Regions from separate parts of the Aminobacter sp. 01T433 genome, predicted to be linked through region 1. Evidence: predicted binding sites of a transcription regulator. Region 1 holds the regulator's gene; each other region holds the start of a gene.
What was found. Region 1 encodes PhoB, which activates phosphate uptake and scavenging genes when phosphate is short. Its sites were predicted from a motif close to TGTCATNNANCTGTCAT; they were not measured.
Positions count from the first base shown of each region.

Region 2: the regulator PhoB is predicted to act here: its motif matches at 2,762-2,778, upstream of ugpB (sn-glycerol-3-phosphate ABC transporter substrate-binding protein UgpB).
Region 3: the regulator PhoB is predicted to act here: its motif matches at 1,788-1,804, upstream of AC1DLV_RS02820 (DUF6454 family protein).
Region 4: the regulator PhoB is predicted to act here: its motif matches at 2,452-2,468, upstream of AC1DLV_RS16640 (bifunctional 2',3'-cyclic-nucleotide 2'-phosphodiesterase/3'-nucleotidase).

Region 1 is NZ_JBFTPR010000005.1:217,602-222,574, forward strand. It holds gene AC1DLV_RS10325 (ROK family protein) at 210-1,442, shown strand; gene AC1DLV_RS10330 (GCG_CRPN prefix-to-repeats domain-containing protein) at 1,623-1,928, shown strand; gene phoB (phosphate regulon transcriptional regulator PhoB) at 2,010-2,699, opposite strand; gene phoU (phosphate signaling complex protein PhoU) at 2,722-3,429, opposite strand; gene pstB (phosphate ABC transporter ATP-binding protein PstB) at 3,471-4,292, opposite strand; gene pstA (phosphate ABC transporter permease PstA) at 4,317-4,973, opposite strand, start outside.
Region 2 is NZ_JBFTPR010000005.1:60,619-65,591, reverse strand. It holds gene lysA (diaminopimelate decarboxylase) at 1-46, opposite strand, end outside; gene AC1DLV_RS09560 (hypothetical protein) at 77-283, opposite strand; gene argH (argininosuccinate lyase) at 355-1,755, opposite strand; gene tlpA (thiol:disulfide interchange protein TlpA) at 1,789-2,484, shown strand; gene ugpB (sn-glycerol-3-phosphate ABC transporter substrate-binding protein UgpB) at 2,840-4,150, shown strand; gene ugpA (sn-glycerol-3-phosphate ABC transporter permease UgpA) at 4,319-4,973, shown strand, end outside.
Region 3 is NZ_JBFTPR010000001.1:556,064-561,036, reverse strand. It holds gene AC1DLV_RS02825 (O-succinylhomoserine sulfhydrylase) at 1-756, shown strand, start outside; gene AC1DLV_RS02820 (DUF6454 family protein) at 808-1,740, opposite strand; gene apaG (Co2+/Mg2+ efflux protein ApaG) at 1,930-2,322, shown strand; gene AC1DLV_RS02810 (Hsp33 family molecular chaperone) at 2,329-3,321, opposite strand; gene argF (ornithine carbamoyltransferase) at 3,443-4,360, opposite strand; gene AC1DLV_RS02800 (acetylornithine transaminase) at 4,376-4,973, opposite strand, start outside.
Region 4 is NZ_JBFTPR010000008.1:201,041-206,013, forward strand. It holds gene ald (alanine dehydrogenase) at 1-1,016, opposite strand, end outside; gene AC1DLV_RS16630 (Lrp/AsnC family transcriptional regulator) at 1,171-1,644, shown strand; gene AC1DLV_RS16635 (5-formyltetrahydrofolate cyclo-ligase) at 1,659-2,321, opposite strand; gene AC1DLV_RS16640 (bifunctional 2',3'-cyclic-nucleotide 2'-phosphodiesterase/3'-nucleotidase) at 2,561-4,537, shown strand; gene AC1DLV_RS16645 (glycerophosphodiester phosphodiesterase family protein) at 4,603-4,973, opposite strand, start outside.

The DNA.
Region 1 (4,973 bases):
GATAGCCCTTGGAGAAGCTCTTTTTTTCGAGCCTCGAAAAAATAGTGACTCAACGGCCAGCCGCTGTCAACATGGTTTCGCAAGGCCTTCCTAATTTTTTCGGGACTCGAAATAAATAAAGACTTTTGGCTTCGGCTCTGTCACAATTAGTTGGCGCTAGGGACTGCCGCATCAGAAGGGCAGCGCTTCGCCGGGAGGAAGACGAGCACATGTCGGTCGGCATACGTCACGACGATCTGAGACGGCGCAACCGCGCCATGGTCATATCAGCCGTTCGTCGCGCCAGCCAGCCTTCGCGCACCGAAATTGCCGCAACGACCGGCCTCAGCCACTCCACCATATCGACGATATCCTCCGACCTCATCGCCGAGGGCATCCTCGCCGAAGCCAAGGGCAATGAACAAGTCGCAATGAAGCGCGGCCGGCCGCAGGTCGCCCTTGCGGTCGATCCAAAGGCTGCGTCGATCGTTGCTGTCGTGCTTTCCCTCAACAGCCTGTCGGCCGCCATCATCGACTATGCCGGCAACACCATCGTCGAAGACAACCGCCGTCTCGTCACCCAGCGCATGCCGGCGCATGCCTTGATCGACGAATGCGTCACCATGATCCGGGGCCTGATGGATCGCATCGAAACGACATACGGCCCGGTGCTGCGCATCGCGCTCGCCGTCCAGGGCATCACCGATTCGGGCTCGCGCAAGCTGTTGTGGTCGCCGATCACCCCGCATGACGACATTCCCTTCGCCGACCGGCTCGAACAGGAATTCGGCGTGCCGGTGACGGTCGAAAACGACTGCAACATGATCGCCGAGGCCCTGCGCTGGCGCGACCCAGTCCGCTACCGCGACGATTTCATCGCCATCCTGCTTTCGCATGGCATCGGCATGGGACTGGTATTGAAGGGCGAGCTCTTCACCGGCACGCATTCGTCAGGGGGCGAGTTCGGCCACATGATCCACCGGCCCGAGGGCGCGCTTTGCCGCTGTGGCCGGCGCGGCTGCGTCGAAGCCTATGCCGGCAACTACGCCATATGGCGCAATGCACGTCTCGGCGACGAGAATGCCGAGCCGCTCGCCGATCTCTCCGACGAGGACATCACCGCCCTCGCCGACGCCGCCCGCGACCATGACGGCCCCGAGCGCGAGGCGTTCCGCAAGGCGGGCGAGGCCATCGGCTTCGGCCTGGGATCGATGTTTGCGCTGATCGATCCGGCACCGCTCGCCTTTGTTGGCGTGGGTGCTACCGCCTTCGACTTGATGGAGCCGCATGTCCGCGCGGCCATCGCCAAGACGGCCGGCGGGCTGCACTCGAAGGCGATCTCCTTCGACACCGAACCGAACGAAGTCCCCCTCATCCGCCTGGGCTGCCTGATGCGCGCCTTGCTCTATGTCGATCAGGAGATCTTCGCCGCAGGCCCAGCCCCCGCGCAGCACAGGGGCTGACATACCGCTCAAGGACATTTGATTTCGGCTGTCGCAATTACAACGACGGTCGCGACCATACTGGCACCCTGGATGACAGTCCGCGTCCGCCCCTTGAAGCAGGCTCCAGGCCTCGGCAAGGGAACCGCGAGTGGAACCAAACCTGGAACCGACTTGTCTTCCAGTTTCGGAGAACCCGCGATGACCAGTCTGCTGCGTAACATCCTGGCCGGCATCGGCCTTTTGTGTGCTTCATCGTTTTCTGCGTCAGCATCCCCGATCCCCGCACCGCTTGCCCCTGAAGCTTCGGCGATGGTCATTCCCATTGTACAGGGCTGCGGCGTCGGCGGCTGGCGCGGGCCGTATGGCGGATGCCGCTATGGCGAATATAGGCGGGTTGCGCCGCGCTACGGCAACGGCTGCCCTCCGGGCTATTGGCACGGCCCCTACGGTCATTGCCGCAACACACCTTATCATGGGCGGCTGCCGAACGGCGGATGGCGCTGATCGCACTTTGGCGACAAAGCGCCTGGTCGTGTCCGTCAAGCGTGCGGCGGGCCAAACGTCGTTGTCCCGCCGAACGGTCGCCTAATCCTCGCGGATAGCGTAGCCGGCGCCGCGGATGGTGCGGATCACGTCGGGCATGCGCCCGGTGTTGACCGCCTTGCGCAGGCGCCCGACATGGACGTCGACGGTGCGTTCGTCGATGTAGATCGTCTCGCCCCAGACATTATCGAGCAACTGGCTGCGCGAAAACACCCGGCCGGGATGCCGCATCATGAACTCAAGCAGCCGGAACTCGGTTGGCCCGAGCTTGATCTCGCTCTTCTTGCGGTAGACCCGGTGCGACTCGCGATCGAGCATGATGTCGCCGACCTTGAGGATCGAAGAAAGCACTTCGGGCTTGGCCCGGCGCAGCAACGCCTTCACCCGCGCCATGAACTCAGGCGTCGAGAACGGCTTGACCAGATAGTCATCGGCACCGGTCGAAAGCCCGCGCACGCGGTCGCTTTCTTCGCCACGCGCCGTCAGCATGATGATCGGCAGGCGTTCGGTGTCGGGCCGCATCCGAAGCCTGCGGCACAGCTCGATGCCGGAGAGTGCCGGCACCATCCAGTCGAGCACCAAAAGGTCGGGCACGTTTTCCTGAAGCCGTATTTCGGCCTCGTCGCCACGCGTGACGACTTCGACCTGGTAGCCTTCGGACTCGAGGTTGTAGCGAAGCAGCACGCCCAGCGGCTCTTCATCCTCGACGACCATGATCTTGGGGGCGATCATCGGCTGTCCTCTATGTTGGAGTTCAGGTGGCCGAAACCGGCGACGTGGTTTCTTCAACCTTCGGCCGGTGGAGCGGCAGCTGCGTGCCGGTCACCACGAAATACGCGTTCTCGGCGATGTTGGTGACATGGTCGCCAATGCGCTCCAGGTTTTTGGCGCAGAACAAAAGATGCGTGCAGGCAGTGATGTTGCGCGGATCTTCCATCATGTAGGTCAGGAGCTCGCGGAACACGGCGTTGTACTGGATGTCGATCTTCTGGTCGTCGGCGCGCAAGTTCTTCAGGCCCTCGGCCTGACGCGCGACATAGAGATCAACCACGCCCCGCACCTGGTCGAGCACCAGCTGTGCCATGGCATCGATCGAATGCGAAAGATTGCGTGGCGTCGGCGATTGGCCGACGGCGCCAACGCGCTTGGCGATGTTCTTGGCAAGATCGCCGATGCGTTCGAGATCGCCCGCCATGCGGATGGCGCCGACCACGGCGCGCAGATCCTGGGCCATCGGCTGGCGCTTGGCGATCAGCGTGATGGCGCTGTTGTCGAGTTCGCGCTGCTTGGCGTCCATGATCGTGTCGTCGGCGACAACGCTTTGCGCCAGCGCCTGGTCGGACGACAACAGCGCACGGATGGCACCGGCAACCATCGAGCTGCCAAGATCGCCCATGTCACGGATGAGCTGGTCGACATGCTGGAGTTCTTCGTCGAAGGACCGGACTGTATGTTCGCCCATGATTTATTCCTCGTCTCGTATACCGCGGCGAAAACGTCCACTCAGCCGAAGCGGCCGGTGATGTAGTCCTGCGTCCGCTTGTCGTCGGGGTTGGTGAACATCTTGTCGGTAGCGCCTTCCTCGACGAGATAGCCGAGGTGGAACATCGCGGTGCGCTGCGACACGCGTGCCGCCTGCTGCATCGAGTGCGTCACGATCACGATCGTGTAGTTCTCGCGCAGCTCGTCGATCAGCTCCTCCACCTTCGCGGTGGCGATCGGATCGAGTGCCGAGCACGGCTCGTCCATCAGGATCACCTCAGGCGACACCGCAATGGCGCGCGCGATGCACAGGCGCTGCTGCTGGCCACCCGACAGGCCGGTGCCCGGCTCGTTGAGACGGTCCTTGGCTTCGTTCCACAGGGCCGCCTTCTGCAGGCTCTTCTCGACGATCACGTCGAGCTCGGCCTTGTTCTTGGCAAGGCCGTGGATACGTGGGCCATAGGCGACGTTTTCGTAGATCGACTTGGGGAACGGGTTCGGCTTCTGGAACACCATGCCGACACGCGCGCGCAGTTCGACCACGTCGATCTTGGGATCGTAGATATCCTCGTTGTCGAGCGTGATCTTGCCGCCGACACGAGCTGCGTCGATGGTGTCGTTCATGCGGTTGAGGCAACGCAGGAAGGTCGACTTGCCACAGCCCGAAGGGCCGATCAGCGCTGTCACCTGGTTCTGTCGGACGTCCAGATTGACACCGAACAGCGCCTGCTTGTCGCCATAGTGCACGGTGACCTGGTCGCCGCGCATCTTGATGATTTCGTTGGGTCTGTTCATCTCGGCATTTACCGCGTCTTCGAGTTTTTTCTCGGTCATGATGTTCATAGCAGGATACTCCTTGTCCATGCCCTACCAGCGGCGCTCGAAGCGGCGGCGCAGGACGATGGCGACGATGTTCATGGCCATGAGGAAGATCAAAAGGATGATGATGGCGCCCGACATGCGCTCGACAAAGGCGCGTTCAGCCTCGTTCGCCCACATGTAGATCTGCACCGGCAAGGCCGTCGCCGGATCGAATGGCGTCGTGGGATAGTCGGCGACGAAAGCGACCATGCCAATCAGCAGAAGCGGCGCCGTCTCGCCGAGCGCGCGTGCGAGCCCAATGATCGTGCCGGTCAGGATGCCGGGGGCTGCCAGCGGCAGGATGTGATGGAACACCATCTGCATCTTCGAAGCACCAAGGCCCAGCGCCGCCGAACGGATCGACGGCGGCACTGCGGCGAGTGCCGCACGCGTCGCGATGATGATCGTCGGCAGCGTCATCAGCGTCAGCACCAGGCCGCCAACGAAGGATGCCGATCGTGGCAGGCCGAGGAAATTGATGAACACCGCAAGACCAAGCAGGCCGAAGACGATCGACGGCACGGCGGCTAGGTTGTTGATGTTGACCTCGATGATGTCGGTGAAGCGGCTCTTCTTGGCGAACTCCTCGAGATAGATCGAGGCGGCAACACCGATCGGCAACGCCAGCAGCAGCACGATCCCCATCATGTAGAACGAGCCGAT
Region 2 (4,973 bases), 160 kb from region 1:
CGTCTTCGGCGTGCAGGACGCCGTCACGATAGTCGAAATGGTTCACGGCAACAGGCTTTCGAAAATGAGCGGCCGCTCAGAGCAGTGGGTCGAGGATGAAAGGCTTGTCCGCGACCGGTTTCTGCGGCTCGGGGCCGACAGGCTGGCCGGCCTTTTGCGCATCCTTTTGGGCTTGCACGGCGGCCTCATAAGGCGTGTCGAGACCGGCTTTGCGCCCACAGGCCGAAACCAGGCCGACCGCAGCGATTAGCCCGAGCGTCATCACAATCTTGCCAGCGGTCATCGATCCATCCGTCCGAGAATTTTTCCCCGCCGCTTGTAGCGGAGATTTTTGGTCATTGCACCCCGGCTCGATCAAGCTTTCGCGAGACGTTTTTTCCAATAGCGGATCTGTTTCTTCACCTCGGCAGGTGCCGTGCCGCCAAAGGAGGTGCGGCTCTTCACCGAGTTCTGAACCGACAGCACCGAAAAGATGTCCGCGGTGATGCCGGGATGGATCGATTGCAGGTCTTCGAGCGCGAGTTTTTCCAGTCCGAGCTTCTTTTGTTCGGCCAATGCCACGGCGCGGCCGGTGACATGGTGCGCCTCACGGAAGGGCAGGCCGAGCGTCCGCACCAGCCAGTCGGCGAGGTCGGTCGCCGTCGAATAGCCCGAGCCCGCGGCCTTCTTCATCGCCTGGTCGTTGATCGTCATGTCGGCGACCATGCCCGACATCGCAGCCAGCATCAGGTCGAGCGTCTCGGCGGCGTCGAACACCGCTTCCTTGTCTTCCTGCATGTCCTTGGAATAGGTCAGCGGCAGGCCCTTCATGACGGTCAAGAGGCCGATCAGATGGCCGTTGACGCGGCCGGTCTTGGCGCGCACCAACTCGGCGGCGTCGGGGTTCTTCTTCTGCGGCATGATCGACGAGCCGGTCGAATAGCCGTCCGACAGGCGCACGAAGCCGAATTGCGGCGTCGACCAGATGACGATCTCTTCGGCCAGCCGCGACAGATGCGTGGCGCAGATGGCGGCGATCGACAGGAATTCGAGCGCGTAGTCGCGGTCCGACACGGAGTCGAGCGAGTTGCGGGTCGGCTCGCGGAAGCCGAGTGCTGTTGCTGTCTTGTGCCTGTCGATGGGGAAGCCCGTGCCGGCGAGGGCCGCCGCACCCAGCGGGCTCTCGTCCATGCGCTCGATGGCGTCGCGGACGCGGGAAAGGTCGCGGGCAAACATCTCGACATAGGCCATGCAGTGATGGCCAAAGGTGACCGGCTGCGCCGTTTGCAGATGGGTGAAGCCCGGCATGACGGTCGCGGCATGCTGCTCGGCGCGTTCAAGGAAGGCAGCGATCAGCCCCTTCAGCGCTTCGGCGACGCGGTGGAACTCGTCCTTGACCCAGAGCCGGAAGTCGACCGCCACCTGGTCGTTGCGCGAGCGTGCGGTGTGAAGGCGTCCCGCTGCCGGGCCGATCAGCTCGGCCAGGCGCGACTCGATGTTCATGTGGATGTCTTCAAGACGGGTCGAGAAGGCAAACTTGCCGTCTTCGATTTCTCGCAGGATCGTGTTCAGCCCGTGAGCGATTTTCTGTTGATCCTGAGAAGAAATAATGCCCGTTTCCGCCAGCATTTCAGAATGGGCAACGGAACCCCGGATGTCTTGGGCGTAGAGCTTCTTGTCGAAGCCGATCGAGGCGTTGATCGCCTCCATGATCGCGGCCGGGCCCGAGGCAAAACGTCCGCCCCACATCTGGTTGCTGGCCTTCTTGTCGCTCATCGTGATACCCGGGCTCCGGAGAAAATTGGTTAGATGTCGGACCGCAAAAAAATGTTTCCAGCCCCACGCCATATCCTGCTTGCCGCCGTTGCGGGCGTGATCGCCGGCGCGGTCGCGGTATATGTCAGCACCACCCTTCCTGGCAACAAGACGCCGTCACCGACAGTGGCAGCCGACACGAGCGTGCAAGCCAGCGCCGACGACAAGCTTTGTGCGGCCAAGGCCGATACCGCCAAGGCGATTGGCGCTGCGGCCACCGGCCATGTGGCAGCGATGCTGCCCGCGGATCCGCCGCAGTCGCTCAAGACGCTTGCCTTCAACGACCCCCAGGGCAAGCCGATGACGGTCGCCGACCATGCCGGCCGCACGCTTCTGGTCAATCTGTGGGCGACATGGTGCGCGCCGTGCCGCGCTGAAATGCCGGCACTCGATGCGCTGGAGCGCGAGATGGGCGGCGAGAATTTCGAGGTCGTGGCCATCAATGTCGACACCGGCGATGATACCAAGCCCAAGAAGTTCCTCGAAGAAATCAATGTCTCTTCGCTGGGCTACTACCGCGACAACACGCTTGGGGTTTTCAACGATCTCAAGAAGCGCGGTCTGGCGCTCGGCCTGCCGGTCACGCTGTTGATCGACGGCGAAGGCTGCCTGCTCGCGAACATGAACGGCCCCGCGGAATGGGCGAGCCCCGACGCCAAGAAGCTGATCGAGGCCGCACTCGCCAAATAAAGCGAGGTGTGTCCACACACGCTCGTTTTTGCGAGATGCAATTTTAGATTGAACAAGCGACCCGAAGCCTTTCGCCCATTCCAGGCGCGAAAGGCTTTTCGCTGCATGCCCCAAGTGATTTCAGCCTTTTGTTAGCCGGCATTGCTGGTTGTTCAGATGAGTCTAATTGTCGGCAAATCGCTTTCGTTATTTGCAAAAGCGAAAATCGATCTTCCGGTTGCATAGCAAGTGAAAACGAAGCGCGCCAAATGCGACCTTCATACGATCACTACAAAACTGTTGTAGCGCTGTCATATTCCGACAATACTGCTCCTCGCGGAACTAAACATTTCGCCAACCAGAACGGGAGCGAGACATGAAGACCTTAGGCTTCGCGGCCGGAGTTGCCGCCACTATGACGCTGTTGTCCAGCACCTCCGCCTTCGCGGTCACCGAGATTTCATGGTGGCACGCCATGACCGGCGCGAACAACGAGGTCGTCGAGAAGCTTTCCAAGGAGTTCAACGAAAGCCAGGCCGATTACAAGATCGTGCCGGTTTTCAAGGGCACCTATCCCGAGACGCTGAATGCCGGCATCGCCGCTTTCCGCGCCAAGCAGCCGCCGACGATCATGCAGGTCTTCGATGCGGGCACAGGCACGATGATGGGTGCTGAGGGCGCCATCAAGCCGGTCGCCGAGATCCTGTCGATGGACGGCAAGGCTTTCGACAAGAGCCAGTACCTGCCGGGCATCGTCTCTTATTATTCGAAGCCGGACGGCACCATGCTGTCGTTCCCCTATAATTCATCCTCGCCGATCCTCTATTACAACAAGGACATCTTCCAGAAGGCTGGCCTCAACGTCGACAATCCGCCCAAGACCTGGACCGAAGTCTGGGATGCCGCCAAGAAGATCAAGTCGAGCGGTGCCGCGCCCTGCGGCTTCACCTCGACCTGGCTGACCTGGATCCACACCGAGAATTTCGCCGCCTGGAACAATGTCTCCTACGGCACCAATGAAAACGGCATCGGCGGCACCGACGTCGAGCTCAAGATCAACGCTCCCGCCTTCGTCAAGCACTTCCAGGAACTCGCCGATCTGGCCAAGGACGGCACGTTCAAATATGGCGGCCGCACGTCCGAGGCCAAGCAGATCTTCCTTGCCGGCGAATGCGGCATGTTCACCGAATCCTCGGGCGGCCTTGGCGACGTGATCAAGTCGGGCATGAACTATGGCACCGGCCAGCTGCCTTACGAGGCCGACGCTGCGGGTGCTCCGCAAAACACCATCCCGGGCGGTGCGTCGCTTTGGGTCTTCGCCGGTCTGCCGGACGACCAGTACAAGGGAGTAGCCGCCTTCTTCAACTTCCTGTCGCAGACGCCGATCCAGGCGCGCCTGCATCAGGTATCGGGCTACCTGCCGGTCACGCTCGCAGCCTATGAGGAAACCAAGAAGTCGGGCTTCTACGACAAGAACCCGGCCCGCGAGATCCCGATCAAGCAGATGATGGGCAAGGCGCCGACCGAAAACTCGAAGGGCGTTCGCCTCGTCAACCTGCCGCAGGTCCGCGACATCGAAAACGAAGAACTCGAAAAGATGCTCGCCGGCCAGCAGACCGCCCAGCAGGCGCTCGACAACACTGTCGCGCGCGGCAACAAGGCGATCCAGGAAGCGATCGGCAACTGAGCCGGACGCCAGAATTGCCCCTCACCCTTACCCTCTCCCCGTAAAAAACGGGGAGAGGGGGGCATCCACGTTCCCGCTTGTCCCTTCTCCCCGTCCTTCACGGGGAGAAGGTGCCGGCAGGCGGATGAGGGGCGGCATTGACGTTCGACGTTCGTCACGAGGATCCCATTGTCCCCACGCGTCGTCTTTCCCAACAAGATCCTGCCTTACCTGCTGGTCGCCCCGCAGCTGGCGATCACGCTGATCTTCTTTTACTGGCCCGCCAGCCAGGCGCTGCGCCAGTCGATGCTGCGCGAGGATCCCTTTGGCCTGTCGTCGAAATTCGTCTGGTTCGCGAATTTCAAGAAAGTGCTGTCGGACCCCTATTACCTCAACTCGATCCAGGTCACGGCGGTGTTTTCGATCGCCACCGCGGCCGTCGCCATGGGCACGGCACTGCTGCTCGCCGTCATGGCCGAAAAGGTGATCCGCGGGCGCGGCATCTACCGTACGCTGATGATCTGGCCCTATGCCGTTGCCCCGGCAATCGCTGGCATGCTGTGGCTGTTTTTGTTCAATCCATCGATCGGCTCGCTCGCCTATGGCTTACGCTGGCTCGGCATCAACTGGGACCCGCTTCTCGACGGCGAGCAGGCGATGGCGCTGGTCGTCGCCGCCGCATCGTGGAAGCAGATCAGTTACAATTTCCTGTTTTTTGTTGCCGGCCTGCAGGCGATCCCCAAGACGCTGATCGAAGCGGCAGCCATCGACGGCGCCAAGCCGTTCAAACGCTTCTGGACGATTGTCTTTCCGCTGCTGGCGCCAACCACCTTCTTCCTCTTGG
Region 3 (4,973 bases), on a different contig from region 1:
GTCCAGCCCAACACCAAGCTGTTTTTCCTGGAAAGCCCGACCAACCCGACGCTCGAAGTGGTCGACATCGCCGCTGTCGCCGCCCTTGCCAATTCGATCGGCGCGCGCCTGGTCGTCGACAATGTCTTTGCCACGCCGATGCAGCAGAAGCCGCTCGAACTCGGCGCTCATGTCGTGGTTTACTCCGCGACCAAGCATATTGACGGCCAGGGCCGCTGCCTCGGCGGCGTCATCTTGTCGGACAAGAAGTGGATCGACGAGAACCTGCACGACTATTTCCGCCACACCGGCCCGAGCCTGTCGCCGTTCAACGCCTGGACGTTGCTCAAGGGCCTGGAAACGCTGCCGATACGCGTGCGCCAGCAGACCGAAACCGCAGGCAAGATCGCCGATTTCCTGGCCGGCAGGCCGGAAGTGTCACGGCTGATCTATCCCGGCCGGGCCGACCATCCGCAGGCCGACATCGTCAAGAAGCAGATGAAGGGCGGTTCGACGCTGCTGTGCTTCGATCTCAAGGGCGGCAAGAAAGCGGCCTTCGCCTTCGAAAACGCGCTCGACATCATCCTGATTTCCAACAATCTCGGCGACTCTAAGAGCCTGATCACCCATCCGGCAACGACGACGCACAAGAGCCTCACCGACGAGGCCCGCGCCGAACTCGGTATCGACGACGGCACGCTGCGCCTGTCGGTCGGCCTCGAAGACGCCGACGACCTGCTCAACGACATCGGCGATGCGCTGCAGGCAACGCGCTAAGACAATGGCGCTCCGGTTAGCCGGAGCGCCATTTTCATATGCCGATCCGTTTTACGGCAGCTTGGTTTCGTAGACGTAGAGCTTCGTCTCGTTATCTTCTGGAGCTGCCGTCAGGCGCAGGCCGGTCTCGGTCTTTTCGATGAGGACGGGATTGCCGGTGATGGACTTGCCCTTTTCCGTCCAGATCTGGACCGGCACCTGAAACAACGGACGGCCTTGCTTGAGATCCACGATCTCGATGCCACCAAGACGGAAGACCTGCCCGTCAGGGCCCGGGCGATACTCTGTCAGGCCGGTGCAGACCGCCTGACCGGGCTTGAGCAACGCGCAATCCTGATAGTCGATATAGTGCGCCGGATTGAGCGTGCGGGTCTTTTCCGGATCGAGTGCCGACTCCGGCACGGTCAGGTCCTCATTGACGTTCCAGGTGTAGAAGCGGCGCGAGCCCCAGCTCACGGCATGCAGCGTGCGCTGGCCGGGATCATAGACAACGCCGCCGATATGATCGGGGAAACGAAAGACCTCGGTCGCCTCCAGCGTTTCGGGATCGACGCGGTAGATGATCGACTTGCTGTTCGGCCGGTACTCGGCAACCGGCACCCACAGCCAGCGGCCATCATAATCGATACCGCCCGGGTGGTAGATGGCTCCATCGCCAAGCTTCACCTGGCCGACGAGCTTGCCATTGGCGTCAAGCTTGAACAGATGCCCGGCCCCTTTGCCCTCATCGCGGTCAAGCCCATTTTGGGGAGCCTCGAATTTCTTGGTCCGCTCGATGATCTCGACGGAGGACATGAACAGCGCATCGCCGACACGCGCGAAGCCCTGGGGGTGGAAGGTGTCGAATTCCAGCATCGGGGATTTGACGAGCTGCCACTCCGTGCCTCTGGTCAGCTTTTCGATACCGCTTGCGAGGTCGTCAGCATATGCAGCCGTGCCAGCAAGGCAGGCCGAGGCGAAAAGGAGGGCGAGGAGGCGTTTCATTGCAGTGATTCCTTGTCGTTGGACGACGCGGAAACTGGCCTTGGCGCATGACGGCCGGGTGACGTTGAGGCGTCGGTGAGGTGAAATCCACTGCGCATTCATCACATTCGGCGTGAAAATGAAAAACGAAGTTGACCCGCCGCCTCGTGCGGCGGACTCTGTCATTGTGCAGGCCAAGGAGCGCAGCATATGTATCGCGCGGTCACACGCAACATCGCCGTCGAGGTCGAGCCGTTCTACATGGAGGATCGGTCCGAGCCTGCGGAAAACCGTTATGTCTGGGGCTATCGCGTCACGATCGAGAACAACTCGGATGAGTTCGTTCAGCTCTTGTCGCGCTACTGGCACATCACCGACGCTTCAGGGCGGGTCGAGGAGGTTCGGGGACCGGGCGTGGTCGGCGACCAGCCCGAACTCAATCCCGGCGACAGCTACCAATATGCGTCGGGCTGCCCGCTTTCGACACAGTCAGGCATCATGGTCGGGCGCTACACCATGCGCAACGAGGCGGGCGAGATGTTCGACATCGCCATTCCCGCCTTCTCGCTCGACCTGCCCAACGCGCGCCACAGGCTGAATTAAACGAGATTACTGGACCGGCGCGAACTCGGCAGGGTCGAATTCGTAGGACTTCGAACAGAACTCGCAAGCAACCCGAATGACGCCGTCCTCGACGCTCTCGGTGATCTCTTCGGCAGTGAAACCCTGCAGGATGCCCTTGATCCTGTCGCCCGAGCACGAGCATTGGTCGGCCACGCGCACGCCTTCGTAAACACGCACGCCATGTTCGTGGAACAGCCGGTAGAGCAACTTTTCGGTGCCAACGGTCGGGTCGATCAGTTCGGTCGGCTCGATGGTCGCGACCAGCGCCAGGAGTTCCTGCCATGAATTGTCATCGGGATGCCCAGTGACATCGCGCTCGTCGCCATCGCCGCCATGAATGTCGGCCACGCGCCGGCGCTCGGGTGATTCAGGCAGGAACTGCGCCAAAAGGCCACCGGCGCGCCAATGCTCGCGCGGACCGCCTTCGGCAGGCAGGACGAGCTTTGCCACGGATAGCCGCACATCGGTCGGGATCTGCTCCGACTGACGGAAATAGGCGCGCGCCGCCTCTTCCAGCGTGATGCCGTTCAGTTCGACGATACCCTGATAGCGCTGGGTGTGTTCGCCCTGGTCGACGGTCAGCGCCAAGACACCCGTGCCAAGCAGATCCTCGGGCGAGGTCATGCCGGCACTGATCGCCGCCTCGACGCGGTCGGCGTCGAAACGAGCATAAGCGCGCAGCGAATGCGGCGTGGTGAAGTCGGCGACCAGCATGTCCACCGGACCGTCGGTGCGGGTCTGCAGGATGAACTTGCCGTCGAATTTCAGCGAGGTGCCAAGCAGAACGGTGACCACGCAGGCCTCGGCCAAAAGCCGCGCCACCGGTTCCGGATAGTCGTGCCGTTCAAGAATCTGGTCGAGCAGCGGGCCGAGCTGGACCGTGCGCCCGCGCACGTCGAGCGGCTCCACCGCGAATGGAACAACATGGTCGTCGCCGGCGAACCCAAATTCGCCGAGCTTGCGTTCGGTCTCAGCCACTGGAACTTATCCCGTATGATTGGTCCTGCGGCCCTCGGGCAAGCCGATGGTCGCAGAACAAGGCGCTAACGCCAATAGGTTGATTTGATCCCGCACCAGATAGGGGCGGAAGATCAGGCATTCAAGCGCCCAGGCACCAGGCAAGCACGGCCTTTTGCGCGTGGAGCCGGTTTTCCGCCTCGTCGAAGACCACCGAATTCGGGCCGTCGATAACCTCGTCGGTGACTTCCTCGCCACGATGGGCCGGCAGGCAGTGCATGAACAAGGCGTCGGGCTTGGCGAGCTTCATCAGGTCGGCATTGACCTGGTACGGCAAAAAGACATTGTGGCCGCGAGCACGGTGCTCCTGGCCCATCGACACCCAGCAATCGGTCACGATGGCATCAACGCCGCGCACCGCATCCTCGGCCGAACGGGTGATCATCACCTTGCCGCCATTGGCGCGCGACCAGTCGATGTATTTCTGTTCCGGCTCGCTGCCTTCGGGAACTGCAATGTTGACGTTGAAGCTGAACCGGGCGGAGGCCTCGAGCAGTGAATGCAACACGTTGTTGCCGTCGCCGGTCCAGGCAATGGTCTTGCCGCGCACCGGTCCGCGATGTTCCTCCAAGGTCAGGATATCGGCCATCAACTGGCAGGGATGGGTGTCGTCGGTCAGGCCGTTGATAACAGGAATCGTCGCGTTTTCGGTCAGCTCGAGCAACCGGTCATGGGCTGTGGTGCGGATCATGATCGCATCGACATAACGCGACAGCACCTTGGCGGTGTCGGCGATCGACTCCGAGCGACCGAGCTGCATCTCGGTACCGGTCAGCATGATGGTTTCGCCGCCAAGCTGGCGCATGCCGACGTCAAACGAGATGCGCGTGCGGGTCGACGGCTTGTCGAAGATCATCGCCAGCACCTTGCCTTCGAGCGGCTTGGATCGTTCGCCGGCTTTCAGGCGCGCCTTGCGCACCGCCGCATCGTCCAGAATCCCGCGAAGGTCGCTCCCGGAAAGTGCCGAGAGGTCGGTGAAATGGCGAATCCCGCTGGTCATGTAACTTCCTTGGGTTCAGCCGCCGTTGGCGGCGGCCTTGGAGAGGCTGGCAGCTCCGGCACGAATGCGCGCCAGCGCCTCTTGGATGTCGGCGTCGGTCGTCGTCAGCGCCGGCAACAAACGCAGCACGTTTTCACCCGCTGGCACAGCCAGCAGCTTCTGCTCGCGCAGCGCCATGTTCACCTTGGTGTTGGGCATGGTGCATTTGATGCCGAGCAGCAGGCCGGTGCCACGGATCTCCTCGATCACGTCGGGGAACTCGTCGGCAATCGCTGCCAGGCCCTGCTTCATGAGCAGCGCCTTGCGGCTGACCTCTTCAAGGAAGCCCTCTTCGAGGACAACGTCAAGAACGGCGTTGCCGACAGCCATGGCGAGCGGATTGCCGCCAAAGGTGGTGCCATGGACGCCTGCGGTCATCGCCTTTGCTGCTTCTTCGGTGGCAAGGCAGGCCGCGACCGGGAAACCGCCGCCGATACCCTTGGCGATTGCCATCAGGTCGGGCGAAACGCCGGCCCACTCGTAGGCATAGAGCTTGCCGGTCCGGCCGATGCCACACTGGACTTCGTCGAAAATGAGCAGCAGGCCGTGCTTGTCGCACAGCTGGCGCAGGCGC
Region 4 (4,973 bases), on a different contig from region 1:
CGCAGGTGCGGCTCGTCGGCGAGCGCCTGGAGGCCGCGGTCGGCCAGCGCCAGGCCGTAATGCAGCGTGGCGTTGTTGAGCGCATGGGCCGAAGTCACTGGCACCGCGCCCGGCATGTTGGCGACACAGTAGTGGATGATGCCGTCGACTTCGTAGGTCGGGTCGGCGTGGGTGGTCGCGTGCGAAGTCTCGAAGCAGCCGCCCTGGTCGATGGCGACGTCGACAAGCACCGCGCCCTTTTTCATGCCCGACAGCATCTCGCGGCTGACCAGTTTGGGCGCTGCCGCCCCTGGAATGAGCACGGCACCGATGATGAGGTCGGCGGAAAAACACTCTTCTTCGAGCGCTTCAACCGTCGAATAGCGCGTGTGGACACGGCCAGCGAAAAGATCGTCGAGCTGGCGCAGGCGCGGGATCGAACGGTCGATGATGGACACATCGGCGCCGAGGCCGGCGGCCATGCGCGCCGCATGCAGGCCAACGACACCGCCGCCGATGACCGCGACCTTGCCCGGCAGCACGCCAGGCACGCCGCCAAGCAGTACGCCACGGCCGCCATAGGCCTTCTGCAACGCCGTGGCGCCCGCCTGGATCGCCAGACGACCGGCCACTTCCGACATTGGAGCCAGCAAAGGTAGGCCGCCGCGCTCGTCGGTCACGGTTTCATAGGCGACCGCAGTCACCCCCGACGCGAGCAGCCCCTTGGTCTGCTCCGGATCGGGCGCAAGATGCAGATAGGTGTAGAGGATCTGGCCTTCGCGCAGCTGCGCCCATTCATTGGGCTGCGGTTCCTTGACCTTGACGATCATGTCGGAGCGGGTGAACACCTCTTCGGCGGTCTTGGCGATCTGGGCGCCGGCCGCACGGTAGGCGTTGTCATCTGCGCCGATCCCGGCACCCGCGCCTGTCTCGACCAGGACGTCATGGCCATGGGCGACGTATTCGCGAACCGAGCCGGGAGTCAGCCCGACGCGGTATTCATGATTCTTGATTTCCTTGGGGCAACCTACGCGCATTTCCTGCTCCTCCGCAGCCGTTTTGGCCGTCGTTCCCTGATGATGAAGTCAATCACGAATCGTTCCGAATATGTTTGCGAAAAAGGTTGCGCTACCGCAGGTTGATCGATAATTTTTGCGCACATCCTCTGTATTGTCGAAGGAAATTCGAAGAATGCCGTTGGACAGGATCGATATCGCTATTCTGGACGCGCTTCAGAAGGATGGGCGGATGCCCAACGCGGCGCTTGCCGAAAAGATCGGGCTGTCGCAATCAGCCTGTTCGCGTCGCCTCGACAACCTTGAAAAGTCGGGCATCATCAGTGGCTATCATGCCAGGCTTTCGAGCGCGGCACTCGGTCACCAGATGACCGTGATCGTGCATATCTCGCTGTCGGGACAGTTCGAAAAAACGCTTTCGGATTTCGAAGTCGCGGTGAAGCGTTGCCCCAACATCCTGTCTTGCCATCTCATGTCGGGTGAATACGACTACATCCTGCGCATTGCCGCCCGCGACCTGCCCGACTATGAGCGTATCCACAAGGAATGGCTGTCGGCCATGCCGCATGTCATCAAGATCAACTCGTCATTCGCCCTGCGTGAGATTGTCGACCGTATGGCCACGGGCATGCGGCCGGATCTGGCGTGACCAAAGCAATGGCCTCAGCGGATGACGCCGGCCTCGGTAACGATCCTGTCCATGGGAATGTCGTGCGGCTGCGGGAAGATCGTTGCAATGCGCGCGATCTCGTAGCCTACGCCGATGACCAGCGCCTTTTTCGGCAGCGCGGCCAGTGTTCGGTCGAAGAAACCGCCGCCATAACCTAGCCGATAGCCCGTAGCGTCGAAGCCGACGAGTGGGGCAATCACGATATCGGGGATGACCTCCGGGCCGGCGACCGGGACTGGTATATTCCAAACACCACGTTCGAGCTTGTCGCCTGGGGCATAGGCGCGAAAGATCAGCGGTCGACCCAACTCGATGGCGATGGGCAGCGCCGACTTGCCGCCGCGCGCATTGACCGATGCCAGCCATGGCCGAAGGTCCGGCTCACCCCGGAACGGCCAGTACAGGCTGACCATCTTGCCCGCCACATCGCCTGCGACTTGGTCGAGCCCTTGCGCGATTAGCCCGGCCATAGCCGTGCGTGCGTCAGCGGAGATGGCAAGGCGGGATTCGATCAGCCTTGCGCGCTCGGCTTTGCGCCAGCGCCTGACGTCAGGCCATTCCGGCGCGGGCCCGGCGCGGAATTCGGGATCAAGTTCATGCATGAAACATGGTGGCGAGGCGTATTGCGCCGGCTGTTCGTCGTCGAGATCGGCCATGTCGCACCTTTTTGAGGTTTCGAGCAGCGTCGAACCTAGTCCTGCATGCTGGCTGCCTGTGGTCAACGGGCGACATCGCGCTGGCCGAACAGGTCGCAAAGCGTCTGGACCAATCCATTCCCCCACAGCCTGTCGCGCGGCTGTCATGCGAGTCGGCTGGACTTGCGCGGATTTTGGCGCGACATTTGATCTTTGGGACGCCGGCTAAATACTGTCAGTTCATTTCCTGGAGAATGAAAATGTCCAACATGCTTCACCCAATCTCTCGCCGTTCCTTTCTTGCTGGATCAGCCGCGGCGAGTGCGCTTGTGATGCTGCATCCGTTTTCGGCGCGCGCACAGGCCAACCAGGCGCATCTGCGCATCATGGAAACGACGGACCTGCACGTGCACGTCTTTCCCTACGATTATTACGCCGACAAGCCGAACGACACGATGGGTGTTGCCCGCACGGCCTCGATCATCGACGCCATCCGCACCGAAGCCACCAACTCGATCCTGGTCGACAATGGCGATTTCCTGCAGGGCAACCCGATGGGCGACTACATGGCCTATCAGCGCGGCATGAAGGACGGCGACGTCCACCCGATCATCAAGGCGATGAATACGCTGGGCTATGACTGCTCGACGCTGGGCAATCACGAGTTCAATTACGGCCTCGACTACATGTTCAAGGTGCTCAATGGCGCCAATTTTCCAGTTGTCTGTTCCAATCTGACCAAGGGCGAGCTGGCCGCCGATGCGACCAAGGATGAGTTGTTCCTCAAGCCCTACGTGATCCTCGACAAAAAGGTGAAGGATGGTTCGGGCGCCGAGCATCCGATCCGCATCGGCCTGATCGGCTTCGTGCCGCCGCAGGTGATGACCTGGGATTCCCGGCACCTGCATGGCAAGGCGATGACGCGAGACATCGTCAAGACAGCGCAAGCTTGGGTGCCGCAGATGAAGGAGCAGGGTGCCGACATCATCATCGCACTCTCGCATTCCGGCATGGGCACCCCACAAGCTGCGGAAAACCTCGAAAACGCCTCCATCCTGCTTGCCGGGGTTGATGGCATCGACGCGCTCGTCACCGGCCACAGCCATCTCGATTTCCCTGGCCCGAAATTCGACAAGGTCGACGGTGTCGACAACGCCAAGGGCACGATCAACGGCAAACCAGGCGTGATGGGTGGCTTCTGGGGTTCTCATCTCGGCCTGATCGACCTGCTGCTCGAGCGCGACGGCAATGCCTGGAAAGTCGTCAGTTCGACTAGCGAGGCGCGCCCGATCTCCAAGCGCGTCGACAAGAAGGTGGTGCCGACAGTCGAGAGCAAGCCCGAGGTCGAGGCGGCTGCCAAGGAAGAGCACGAGGCGACGCTGGCGTATGTCCGCACCCCGGTCGGCAAGACCTCGGCGCCGCTCTACTCGTATTTCGCGCTCGTCGCCGACGATCCGTCGGTGCAGATCGTGAGCCAGGCCCAGATCTGGTACATCAAGGACATGCTCAAGGACACCGAGCACAAGGATCTGCCGGTGCTTTCGGCAGCGGCGCCCTTCAAGTCCGGCGGGCGCGGCGGGCCCGACTACTATACCGACGTTCCGGCGGGTGCTGTGGCGATCAAGAACGTCGCTGACCTCTATCTCTATCCCAACACGGTGCAGGCGGTGGCGATCACTGGCGCGCAGGTCAAGGAATGGCTGGAGATGTCGGCCGGCATCTTCAACAAGGTCGAACCTGGCAAGGCCGATCAGGCGCTGATCAATCTCGATTTTCCGTCCTACAATTTCGACGTCATCGACGGCGTGACCTACAAGATCGATCTGGCGCAACCGCCGAAGTACGATCCCAAGGGTGCGGTGCTGAACGCTGGTTCCAACCGGATCGTCGACTTGATGTTCGAAGGTAAGCCGATTGATCCGGTGGCGAAATTCGTCGTTGCAACGAACAATTACCGGGCCGGTGGCGGCGGTAATTTCCCTGAAATCAACGCCTCCAAGCTGGTGTTCGAGGCACCGGATACCAACCGCGACGTGATCGTGCGCTACATCGTCGATCAGGGCACGATCAACCCGTCCGCCGACGCCAACTGGTCTTTTGCCCCGGTTGCGGGCGCATCGGTGATCTTCGAGACCGGTCCCAAGGCCAAGGATCACATCGCCGAAGTCAAGGCTGTGAAGATAGAGCCGGCCGGCGATGGCGCCGAAGGTTTTGCGAAGTACCGCATCACGCTTTGAGCTCTTTACGACGCATGAGGGCGGCTGGAGCGATCTGGCCGCCCTTTCATTTGCGCGAATGTTGGTCAGTTGGTCCGACGCTCGACGGCAGGCGCAACCAGATCGAGTGCGTCGGTGGATATCCCACCCGAATAGCCCACCGGCAGCGCGTCGATGATCGCCGGGTCGTCGATGCCGTCGGAGAAACCCCCGCCATTGTAGGGCCCCAGCAGATAGACACTGGTGCCGACGCTCTCCATGCGATCGAGGAAACGGTTCGGCCATCCCCATAGCCAGGGAGCGAAGTTGAGGGGCACACCCAGTGTGGTGCCGCGACAGTCTTCGGGCACGTAGCCGCTCCAGCCCAATCCCTCATATCGCAACAGGCAGCGCATCAACGATTGCTTGGACAGTGTCCGCATGCCGGGCAGGGCCTGATTGACCGCCTGGACCGGCT